DNA from 2 places in the Oleomonas cavernae genome. Region 2 is predicted to be linked to the other one. Evidence: riboswitches for the same ligand, from Rfam matches in the RefSeq annotation. Region 2 holds a riboswitch; the other holds the start of a gene.
The links. Region 2 has a riboswitch for cobalamin ahead of D3874_RS00670 (CbtB domain-containing protein). Riboswitches for the same ligand answer to the same signal wherever they lie in the genome.

Region 1 (5,667 bases), on a different contig from region 2:
GACATGACCACCGCCCGTTTCAAGCTGACCGATGTCTTCACCCCTGAGGAGGTGCGCGGCTTCGCCGCCAAGTCGGACCTGGCCGGCTGGTGGGCGGTCGCCTCGACCTGGGGCATCGTTGCCCTGGCCTTCGCGGCGCTGGCGTGGTGGCCCAACCCGGCGACCTTCCTGCTGGCCCTGATCGTGCTGGGCGGGCGGCAACTGGCGCTGTCGATCCTGATGCACGAGGCCGCCCACTACAGCCTGTTCAAGACCCGGCGCCTCAACGATATCGTCGGCCGCTGGCTGTGCGCCGCCCCGGTCTGGTCCGATGTCGAACGCTACCGCAAGCATCACGTCCAGCACCATTCCCACACCGGCGACGCGCTGGATCCGGACCTGAGCCTGGTGCTGCCCTTCCCCACCACCCGCGCCTCACTGCGGCGCAAATTCACCCGCGACCTGACCGGCCAGACCGGCATCAAGCGGGTCTACGGCCTGATCCTGATGGATATCGGGGTGATTACCTACACCGTCTCGGGCGGGGCCAAGTACCGCCCGCGCGACGGCCGCCGCTGGACCGACTATGCCCGTGAAGGTGCGCGCAACATGTACGGCATGGTGCTGACCAACCTCGCCCTGTTCGGGGTGCTGGCGGCCACCGGCCATGCCTGGCTGTACCTGGCCTGGATCGCGGCCTACCTGACCACCTACAGCCTGTTCATCCGGGTGCGCTCGATCGCCGAACATGCCTGCACGGAAATGTCCGACCACCCGCTGCGCAACACCCGCACGACACGGGCCGGCGTGCTAGCCCGCCTGACGGTGGCGCCGATCAATGTGAACTATCACCTGGAACACCACCTGATGCCCTCGGTCGCCTATCACAAGCTGCCGAAGATGCACCGGCTGATGGTGGAACGGGGTGCGATCACGCGGGCGCCCGGTTACCTCGACGTCTTGCGGACGGCTACGGCCAAGGCGGCGTAACCCAAACCGTCATTGCCCTAATCGTCATTCCGGCGAAGGCCGGAATCCATTGCGACATCGCGCGCTGCCCCAGAATGGATCCCGGCCTTCGCCGGGATGACGACGGAGGTTACCGGGCCAGGGTCAGCAGCCGGTCGATGTCGATGTGCTTTTCCAGGTGCGCCGCAAGCGCGTCGAGGGTGGCCTCGATCAGGTGGCCGTGATCAAGGCCCGAGGCCGTGCTCCCTAAGCGGGTGAGCCAGGCGGCGCGCTGGGCGTCGTCGGCGAACAAGCCGTGGACATAGGTACCGGTGACCAGGCCGTCGGCCGAGGCGGCGCCGTCACGGCGGCCGTCGGCGAAGGCCACGACCGCACGCGCCGTGTCCGGACCATCGGTGCGGCCCATGTGCATTTCGTAGCCGTGGAACGGCTTGCCGTCGGCCAGGCTGTGGCCCTGCACCTCGACCAAGCGCTTGTCGGCGGTCAGCACGGTGTCGACCTCGAGCAGGCCCAGGCCAGCCACCGCGCCGGCCGGGCCCTCGATGCCGTCGGGATCGGCGATGGAGCGCCCCAGGATCTGATAGCCGCCGCACAGGCCCAGCACCGGCCGGCCCTGGCGGTGATGGGCCAGGATGTCGATGTCCCAGCCCCAAGCACGCAAGGCCGCCAGGTCGGCGATCGTGGCCTTCGATCCCGGCAGCACGATCAGGTCGGCCGGCGGCAGGGGCTTGCCCGGTTCCGCCATGACCAGAGTGACGCCCGGCTCGGCACCCAGGGGATCGAGGTCGTCGAAATTGGCGATGCGTGGCAAGACCGGCACCACGATGCGCAAGCTGCCGCCCGCCCGTTGGGGGCGTTCGGCGAGGTCATAGGCATCTTCCGCCGGCAGGGCCCGGGCGCCGTCGAAGAAGGGCACCAGGCCCAGGGCCGCCCAGCCGGTACGCTGGGCGATGAACTCCATGCCGCTGGCAAACAGGGTGGGATCGCCGCGCATCCGGTTGACGATGAAGCCGACGATCTGGCGGGCATCGTCCGGCTCGATCACCGTGTGGGTGCCGACCAGGGCGGCGATGACGCCGCCCCGGTCGATGTCGCCGATCAGCACCACGGGCACGTCGGCGGCCCGGGCAAAGCCCATGTTGGCGATGTCGTGGGCGCGCAGGTTGACCTCCGACGCGCTGCCCGCCCCCTCGACCAGGACGATGTCGGCCTGCGCCTTCATCCGCCCGAAGGAATCGAGGACATGGGGCAGCAGGTCGCACTTGCGGGCCTGGTAATCCCGCGCGCCGGCGTTGCCGAAGACCCTGCCCTGGACCACGATCTGGGCGCCGGTCTCGCTTTGCGGTTTCAGCAGCACCGGGTTCATGTGGACTGAGGGAGCGATGCCGGCGGCGCGGGCCTGCAGGGCCTGGGCCCGGCCGATCTCGCCGCCGTCGGGCGTGACGGCCGCATTGTTGGACATGTTCTGCGGCTTGAACGGCCGCACGACCAGGCCGCGCTTCACGCAGGCCCGGGCCAGCCCTGCCACCAGCAGGGACTTGCCGACGTTGGAGCCGGTGCCCTGGAACATGATCGCCCGGGCGGCCATCAGAATTCGATGCCCGCCTGCGCCTTCACGCCTGCCGCGAAGTGATGCTTCACCTGGCCCATCTCGGTCACCAGGTCGGCCGCGGCGATCAACTCGGGCTTGGCATTGCGGCCGGTGACCACGACGTGCAGGCCGGCGCGCCGGTTGCTCAGCGCAGCGACCACCTGGCCCAGATCCAGATAGTCATAGCGCAGGGCGATGTTGAGCTCGTCCAGCACCAGCAGCGAGAAGGAGGGATCGGCCAGCATGGCCAGAACCTTGTCCCAGGCCTTGGCCGCGGCGGCGATGTCGCGGGCCTTGTCCTGGGTTTCCCAGGTGAAGCCCTCGCCCATGCTGTGCCATTCAACAAGGTCGCCGAAACGCTCGAAGGTGGTGCGTTCGCCGGTCGCCCAGGCGCCCTTGATGAACTGCACCACGCCCACCTTGCGGCCATGGCCGATCATGCGCAGGGCGAGGCCAAAGGCCGCCGTCGACTTGCCCTTGCCAGGGCCGGTGTTGACGATCAGCAGGCCCTTCTCCAGGGTCTTGGACGCCACTTCCGCGTCCTGCACGGCCTTGCGCCTGGCCATCTTGGCGCGGTGGCGTTCGGCCTCATCAGGGGTCATGGAATCGGTCATGACCCCATGAAAAGCATGAATGCCGCGCCGCCCGCAAGGCGGCGATCGGCGACCATGATTGACAGGCAGGGCGGCGCGACATACTCAAAGGGCGACGGTCCGTGCCTTGCGGCATGGTGAAAAGGGAATGCGGTGGCGGGTCCCAAAGGCCCCATTCCGCAACTGCCCCCGCAACTGTAGGCGGCCAGCCGCGCGTCAGGATGCCACTGGGTGAGCCCGGGAAGGCGACGCGATGGCGACGATCCGCGAGCCAGGAGACCTGCCGTCCCACTGCTTTTCCGATCGCCGGGCGGGGTGCCCTGGCGGCGGCGGCACCCGGTGTTCGGGTGCCGGGCATCGGCCATGCCGGCCCGTGCCAGACCTTGCCCCCGGTGATTGACGCGCCTGAAGGGGTCCGGTCTTTGAGCGATCTGCCGACACTGCACATCTGCACCACCTGCCGCCCGGCCGGGGAATTGGCGGATGATGCACCTCGCCCCGGCGAGTTGCTGGCGCAGGCGGTGGCCGACCTGCTCGCGGCCGAAGCGGACGCCGCCTGTCATTTGAACCCCGTGGTGTGCCTGGCCAGTTGCGAGCGGGCCTGCACCGCCGTGCTCTCGCAAGCCGGCAAATGGTCCTACATCGTCGGCGAGCTTACCGCCGATCACGCCGCCGACCTGATCGCCTATGCCCGCGCCTATGGCGCCTCGGGTGCCGGCATCGTGCTGCGCTCAGGGAGGCCGGCCTCGCTCCACCACAACATCATCGCCCGTGTCCCGGCACTGGCCCCCGTCTTCAAGGATGCCGCGCAATGAACCTGACCTCACCCAAGATTCCCGTCACCGTCGTCACCGGCTTCCTGGGTGCCGGCAAGACCACCCTGGTGCGCCATGTGCTGGAGAATGCGCAAGGCCGGCGCATCGCGGTCATCGTCAATGAATTCGGCGAGGTCGGCGTCGACGGCGACCTGCTGCGCGGCTGCGGCATCGATGTCTGCCCTGAGGAGAACATCGTGGAACTCGCCAACGGCTGCCTGTGCTGCACCGTGGCCGATGATTTCGTGCCCACGATGGAAGCCTTGCTGAACCGGGAAAACCCGCCGCAGCACATCCTGATCGAAACCTCCGGCCTGGCCCTGCCGAAACCGCTTCTGAAAGCCTTCGACTGGCCGGCGATCCGCTCGCGCGTCACCGTCGACGGGGTGATCGCGGTGGTGGACGGCCCGGCGGTGGCCGACGGCCGCTTTGCCGACGATCCCGCTGCCCTGGCCGCCCAGGCGGCGGCGGACCCCTCCCTCGACCACGACAACCCGCTGGCCGAGGTGTTCGAGGACCAGGTGAATGCCGCCGACCTGATCCTGGTGAACAAGGCCGACCTGCTCTCGGCCGAGGTGATCAGCGAGCTGAAGATCCGCATCGGCGAGGCCGGCACGCGGCGGCCGCGCATGGTCAGCACCCAGGAATGCCGGGTCGATCTCAACGTCCTGCTGGGCCTGGATGCCAAGGCGGAGAACGACCTGGCCAGCCGCCCGTCGCACCACGACGCGGAAGACGGCGCGCACGAGCATGACGATTTCGAAAGCTTCGTGGTCGATCTCGCCCCCGCCGCCGATGCCGACGGTTTCGTCGCCCGTCTGGCCGCCACGGCCGAACGTTTCGGCGTGCTGCGCATGAAGGGCTTCGCCGCCGTGGCGGGCAAGCCGCTGCGCCTGCTGGTCCAGGGCGTGGGCAACCGCTTCCGCCACCAGTTCGAGCGGGCCTGGAACCCGGAGGAGGCGCGCATCAGCCGCATCGTGGTGATCGGCGAGCGCGGCCTGGACCGGGCCGGCATCGAAGCAGCGCTGAAGGCCTGACATGCACATCCTGGTTCGCGAGACCCATGGCCTGGACGAGGCGGATGCCGCCGTCGACCTCGACCATGCGCCCGCGGACCTGCTGTTCCTGTCCTTCACCGACAGCGACCTTGCCGCCTTCGTCGGCACGCCGGTGCAGACCGCGAGTCTCGCCCGCCTGCGCCATCCCCTGTCGGTCGACCTCTACCTGGAGAAGACCGCCGCCCACGCCCGGGCCATCGTCGTGCGCCTGCTGGGCGGGCTGGACTATTGGCGTTACGGGGCGGAGGAACTGGCCGGGCTGGCGCGCAAGCGGGGTGTGGCACTGGTACTGATCCCCGGCGACGGGCGGCCGGACGAGCGGCTGGCGGCGCTCTCAACTGCGCCGGCCGAGATCGTCGACAAGCTGGATGGCTGCTTCCGCCATGGCGGCGCGGCGAACATGCGCCTGGCGGTGGAACTCATGGCATATCTCGGCGGCCGGGGAGAGATGCCGGCCGGCGAGCCGGCGCCGCTGCCGCTGTGTGGCGAACTCCCCCTCCCACCCGTCATCCCGGCGAAGGCCGGGATCCATTCTGGGGCAGCACGCGATGTCGCAATGGATTCCGGCCTTCGCCGGAATGACGGGTGGGTGGCGATCGTCTTTTATCGGGCGCATTTGCTGGCCGACGACATCGCGCCGATTCACGCCCTGGCGGCGGCGT
Region 2 (5,667 bases):
TTTCGGTCAAGAGGGCACGGTGCGCGTCCATGTCTTCCAGCGACAGGACCTGGGTGGTCCAGTCGCGCCGCCCGGTGAAGGGGGACGGCACGGGTTGCGGGCCGCCCTTGGCGTCGCGCGCATTGTCGATCAGGTAGAATTCCAGTTCGCAGGCCACCACCGGGGTCAGGCCCAGGGCCTTGAACTTGGCCAGGACATCGCCCAGCACCTGCCTTGGATCGGCGAAGAAGGGCGAGCCGTCCTCGTCCAGCAGGGTCAGGTGCATCTGGGCGGCATCAGGCCCGGCCCACAGCATGGGCAGGATGCGGCCGTCGATGGGCACACCGATCTGGTCGCGGTCGCCGGTCGCCATGCCAAGGCCCGTCTCCTCGACATTGTCGCCGTGGATGTCGAGGCCGAAGACCGAGCCGACCAGTTTCAGCCCATGCTCGATCACCTCCAGCGCCTCGCCCCGGGTCGCCCGCTTGCCGCGGCAGACCCCGTTGGTATCGGCGATGAAGAGGTCGATGAAGCGGATCTCGGGCCGCGTCTCCAGGAAGTGGCGGGCCGCCGCGACGGGATCGTGCGGATCACCCCCTGGCCCGCCGGGGCATAGAAATCGCCGGGCGAGACGTGGTTGTTGGAGGCCTCGGCCAGGCGGCGCATGGCCTCGGGACGGGGGATCTGCTGACCGCTGATATAGCGGCTCATGGCCGCGACGGAAACGCCGGCACGCCGGGCAAATTCGGTCAGGGTGAGGTGTTCTCGGGCAAGGTAATCAATGATTTTCACGATGCCCCAAGCCTAGGGGGCATCGTGAAATCGGGCAAGGGGGGTGGTTCCCCTCCCCCTGAGCGTTATGCGGCGACCGGCTCGGGGCGGATAAGGCGCTGGGCCAGGAAGCCGGCGATGGCACCGGGGATGACCCAGGCCAGGAACTGGACGACCAGCGAGGCCCCGGCGAATTCCGCCGCGACTTCGGCCGGCACGCGGCTTTCGGGATCGGGCGGCACCGGCGCGCCGATGATGTGCGGCAGCACGATCAGCACCAGGGCGGCGACGATCCACAGCGGGTTGCGGCTGAAGGCGATCAAGGCGATGCCGACGGCGGTCGCCAGGGCCGTACCGGCCCACCACAGTTGCCTTGCATCGAGATCCGCCGCGGCCGAGCCCGGCAGTTCCGGCGCCAGGCCCAGGGACGGGGCCAGCCCGGTGGCGACGAAGGCCGCGATCGCCCAGGGCAGGATGCTGCGCGCGGTGATCGCCGCACCCTTCAGGTACATGGCCGACAGCAGGATCCAGCCATAACCGATGGCGCAGACCACCGTCATGATCGAGGTCATGAACAGGCGCGTGGTGTCATAGCCGTCGGCATGGGCAACCGCATCACTGGCCGTGCCATGGGCGTGCGCGAGGATGATACCGGCGGCGTCCGCGACCTCGTGTACCTCGAACAGTTCGGCGTGGAGGATAAGGGGGGTGGTGGTTACCGCCTGGATGGCCGCCACAAGGCAGCCGCCGAGGATCCCGCCGGCAAGGCCGCAGGCCGCAAGACGTCCGAACATGGCAACCTCAGTGGCAGGGGAACGAGAGACCGTGGCGGGTGTCGTGCGCGGCATCGTGCAGCGACTGCGGGTGCGAGAACCCCACCAGGAAGACGAAGCCGACGCCCATCGCAAACAGGCTGGCGGCAACGGCCAGGCGCGAGCGCGGAACGGCAACGGTTTGGGGTAGGGAGGCAGCCTTGGTCGTCATGATCTCTTACTCTTTCTGCCGCTCCACCGGCGGCGCAGTTGGTGTTCCGGTCGGATCGGCAGGTCTCCTGGCTCGCGCCCTGCTCCGCCCTCCCCCTTCCCGGCAGAGGCCAGTGGGACTCGGAAGGCAGCGTCGGCGCCTACAGTTGCGGGGACAGCCGCGGTATTCGACCGCGTTCCCTCTTAGCCCTTGCGGGACCAATCCAGCGGCGACGCTAACGCAATTGCCACAAACAATCGAGCGTCATTTGACCGAAAGCCGGGTCGACAGCGGCGTGCGCCCCTGCCAGCCGTGGCGTTCCAGCTCCGGATCCTCGTGCTCCTCGACCGGGTAGCCGACGCACAAATAGGCCACCAGATGCCAGCCGGGCGGACAGTCCAGCAGGGTGTTGATCTCGTCGGGATCGAGGATCGAGACCCAGCCGACGCCGACGCCGAAGGCCCGCGCCGCCAACCAGAAAGTGTGCACCGCCGTGGTCGCGGAATGCTCGATGGTTTCGGGCATGGTCTGGCGGCCCAGGCCGAAACCTTGCGCCGGGTTGAGGTCGGCGAAGACCGCCAGGTGCACCGGGGCATCGTCGAGGCCTGAGAGCTTCAGGCTGGCATAGAGCCGCGCCCGCTCGCCCTGGTAGTTGTCCAGGGCGGCGGCATTGGCAGCCTGGAAATTGGCCCGCACGGCGGCGCGGACGCCTGAATCCTCGACCACCACGAAGCGCCAGGGCTGGCAATTGCCGACCGAGGGCGCCAGGTCCGCCAGTTCCAGCAACTGGTGCAGCAGGCCCGGCGCCAGCGGCTCGCGGCGGAAGCGGCGGACGTCGCGGCGCCAGCGCAGCAATTCCTCGAAATGGCGGCGGAAGTCCGCATCGAAGACAGGCGGGGCCTGGCCGGTCATCGCAGGGCCTCCTCGAGGCGCGCCCAGGATGCCTTGTCGCCGGGAAGCCCCAGGCGCAGCCAATCGGGCTGGTAGTCGAAGGGGCGCACCAGAATGCCGGCCTTGCCCAGTCGCTCGAACCATGCGGCCGCCTCGTCGTGGCGATAGAGGCGGAACAGCCTGGTCCCGCCCAGGGCGTCAAAGCCGGCCCGGCCATGAGCCGGTCCAGGTCCAGGGCATCGGCAGAACAGCGCGCCGCCGACGCTTCGAGCCAAAGCCGGTCGGCCAGGGCCGCCGTCCCCACGGCGATGGCGGGGCCCGAGACCGCCCAGGGCCCCAGGGCGGCGCGAATCTCGGCCGCGATATCGGCCGGGGCCAGGGCGAAGCCCAAGCGCAGGCCGGCCAGGCCATAGGTCTTGCCGAAGGAGCGGAGCACCACGATGCCCGGCCGCGGCAGGCGCGAACCCAGGCTGAACGTGCCCGCCTCCAGGTCGGCAAAGGCCTCGTCCACCACCAGCAGGCCGCCCCGGGCGTCGAGCGCCGCGCCCAGGGCCAGCAGGTCGGCCGCCGCCAGGATGCGGCCATCGGGGTTGTTGGGATTGACCACCACGGCAACCTTGGCCTGCCGCAAGTCGTGCAGGTAGCGGGCGCTGCGCAGCCGGTGGCCGGCCCGCAGCCAGCCAGGCCCATGCTCGCCGTAGGTCGGCCCAGCACGGCGACATCGGCCGGCGGCAACAGCCGGGGCAGCAGGTCGATCAGGATCTGCGTGCCGGGTGCCGCCACCACCAGCGACGGATCGGCGACGCCATAGGCCCTGGCCGCCGCGGCCTCCAGTGCCGCCAGGGCGGCCGGGTCCGGCAGAGCGGTGAAGACCGCCGGGGACAGGGCCGGGAGGGGATAGGCAATGGGTTGATCCCGGTCGACAGGTCGAGCCAGGGTTGGGGGGCGCCTGGAAAGCGGGCCTGCGCGGCCGAGCGATGGCCGCCGTGCGTCGACAAGGGATCTGCCCTGCCTGGCGCTTTCGTGCTAGCTGTGGCGCCCTCCATGAGCATCGAGCCCCCCCTCCTGATCTTATTGGCCGCCCTGGGCTGGAGGCCGCTTTCGGCTATCCGCAACGCCTGATCCCGCTGATCGGCCACCCGGTCATCTGGATCGGCGCGCTGATCAGCCGACTCGACCGCAGCCTCAACCGCGCGACCATGCCGGACAGTGCCCGCCGGCTCAATGGGGTCGCGGCCTTGGGCGCCCTGCTGGCCTTGACCATGCTACCCGCCTGGGGCCTGCAATACCTGATCCTGCTTTACCTGCCCTGGGGTGCCGGCATCGTCGTGCTGGCGATCCTGGCCTCGACCCTGATCGCCCAGCGCAGCCTCGATGCCCATGTCGTCGCCGTAGCCACGGCGCTGGAAACCCAGGGCCTGGCGGGCGGCCGCCGGGCCGTCGCCATGATCGTGGGCCGCAACACCAGCACCCTGGACGAGGCCGGCGTCGCCCGGGCGGCGATCGAGAGCCTGGGCGAGAATTTCTCCGACGGCATCGTGGCGCCGGCCTTCTGGTGCGCCCTGCTGGGCCTGCCCGGCATCGTCGGCTACAAGGCGATCAACACCGCCGACAGCATGATCGGCCACAAGACGGCGCGCCACCAGGCCTTCGGCTGGGCCGCCGCGCGCACCGACGATGTCGTGAACCTGCCCGCCTCGCGCCTCAGCGCCCTGTGGCTGGCCGCCGCCGCCCTGATCGCGCCCGGCGCCGACGCGAGGGCCGCGTTGCGGGCGGCCTGGCGGGATGCGCGGCAGCACAAGTCGCCCAATGCCGGCTGGCCGGAAGCAGCCATGGCCGGCGCCCTGGACTTGGCGCTGAACGGCCCCAAGGTCTACGGTGACACACTCAGCAGCGATGCCTGGATGGGCACCGGCCGGCCACAAGCGACCGCCAGGGACATCCGCCGGGCACTGGCGCTCTACCGCCGGGCCTGCGCGATCGAGATCGGCGTCGTGGCGGTGCTCGCCGGCATAGGCTGGATGCTCTGAGGGCCGGGACTAGCCCGCGGCCCGCAATGCCGGCTTGGCCTGGTGGCCGAGGATCTGCTCGGCGAGAAAGCCCGCGTCGCGGGCGACGCCGGAGAAGCGGCCGGAGCCCCAGGTGTAGAGCCAGGGCAGCCCCAGGAAATACAAGCCCGGAACGCTGCTCACCCCGCGCTTGTGGGTGGGGTAGCCGCGGCCGTCGAAGGCGGGGATTTCGACCCAGGTGAAGTTGGAGCGAAAACCGGTGGACCAGATCACCGTGGTGATGTTTTCCGCGATCAGGTCGATGGCGGCCGGCTCGCTCGCCGGCGTCCACAGCGGGACATAGGGCGCCTCGACCGGCGCCTCGATCCCGTTGGCCGCGATATGGGCGTCGATGCCGGCCTTGATCCGTTCCGCCGTGGCATCGGCGCCGTCGAGGTTGCGGACAAGGTCGGGCGCGAAGCGCAACTCGCTGCCCTGCGCCGCGCCCAGGCGGCCATAGAGCTTCATGCCCTCCAGGGCGAACTTGCGCAGGTCGATGTCGCGGCCGCCGTCACGGCCGGTGACATAGTGATTGGCCTTGCCGCGCACCTTCTCCTTCAGGGGATGCTGGTCGATCGGCATGTCGTAATGGCCCATGTCGTGCAGCCATTCGACCACATCCTTGCCCCGGTAGCGGCGGGTGACGCGGGGCGCGCTGCCGACGCACAGATGGGTCTGGCGCCCGGCCAGGTGCAGGTCCTCGGCGATCTGGCAGCCCGACTGGCCGGAACCGACCACGAGGACGGCACCGGGGGGCAAAGCCTCGGCGTTGCGGTATTCCGACGAATGGAGCTGGCGGATCGGGGTCGGCAGGCGTTCCGCGATGCGCGGGATCGAGGGGATGTGATAGCCCCCACGGCCAGCACCACCTGGTCCGCCGTATAGGTGCCGGTCTGGGTCTCGAGTTCGAAGCCCGCACCCAGGCGGCGCAGGGCTTTCACCTCGACACCTTCCAGCAGGGGCGGCTGGACCAGGTCCACATAGGCATCGATATAGGCCAGGATCTCGTTTTTCT

Region 1: another riboswitch for cobalamin. It lies ahead of D3874_RS15505 (DUF1636 family protein); the one in region 2 lies ahead of D3874_RS00670 (CbtB domain-containing protein).

The regions. Positions count from the first base shown of each region.
Region 1 is NZ_QYUK01000011.1:2,426,246-2,431,912, forward strand. It holds gene D3874_RS15490 (fatty acid desaturase family protein) at 4-969, shown strand; gene D3874_RS15495 (cobyric acid synthase) at 1,079-2,536, opposite strand; gene cobO (cob(I)yrinic acid a,c-diamide adenosyltransferase) at 2,536-3,153, opposite strand; cobalamin riboswitch at 3,232-3,434, shown strand; gene D3874_RS15505 (DUF1636 family protein) at 3,555-3,947, shown strand; gene cobW (cobalamin biosynthesis protein CobW) at 3,944-4,984, shown strand; gene cobN (cobaltochelatase subunit CobN) at 4,986-5,667, shown strand, end outside.
Region 2 is NZ_QYUK01000008.1:93,433-99,099, forward strand. It holds gene D3874_RS00655 (glutamine synthetase family protein) at 1-436, opposite strand, end outside; gene D3874_RS31790 (helix-turn-helix domain-containing protein) at 433-771, opposite strand; gene D3874_RS00665 (CbtA family protein) at 837-1,544, opposite strand; gene D3874_RS00670 (CbtB domain-containing protein) at 1,552-1,734, opposite strand; cobalamin riboswitch at 1,775-1,951, opposite strand; gene bluB (5,6-dimethylbenzimidazole synthase) at 1,978-2,625, opposite strand; gene D3874_RS29825 (hypothetical protein) at 2,622-2,879, opposite strand; partial or broken gene D3874_RS29830 (aminotransferase class I/II-fold pyridoxal phosphate-dependent enzyme) at 2,912-3,214, opposite strand; gene cbiB (adenosylcobinamide-phosphate synthase CbiB) at 3,582-4,634, shown strand; gene D3874_RS00690 (SidA/IucD/PvdA family monooxygenase) at 4,644-5,495, opposite strand; partial or broken gene D3874_RS32350 (FAD-dependent monooxygenase) at 5,546-5,667, opposite strand, start outside.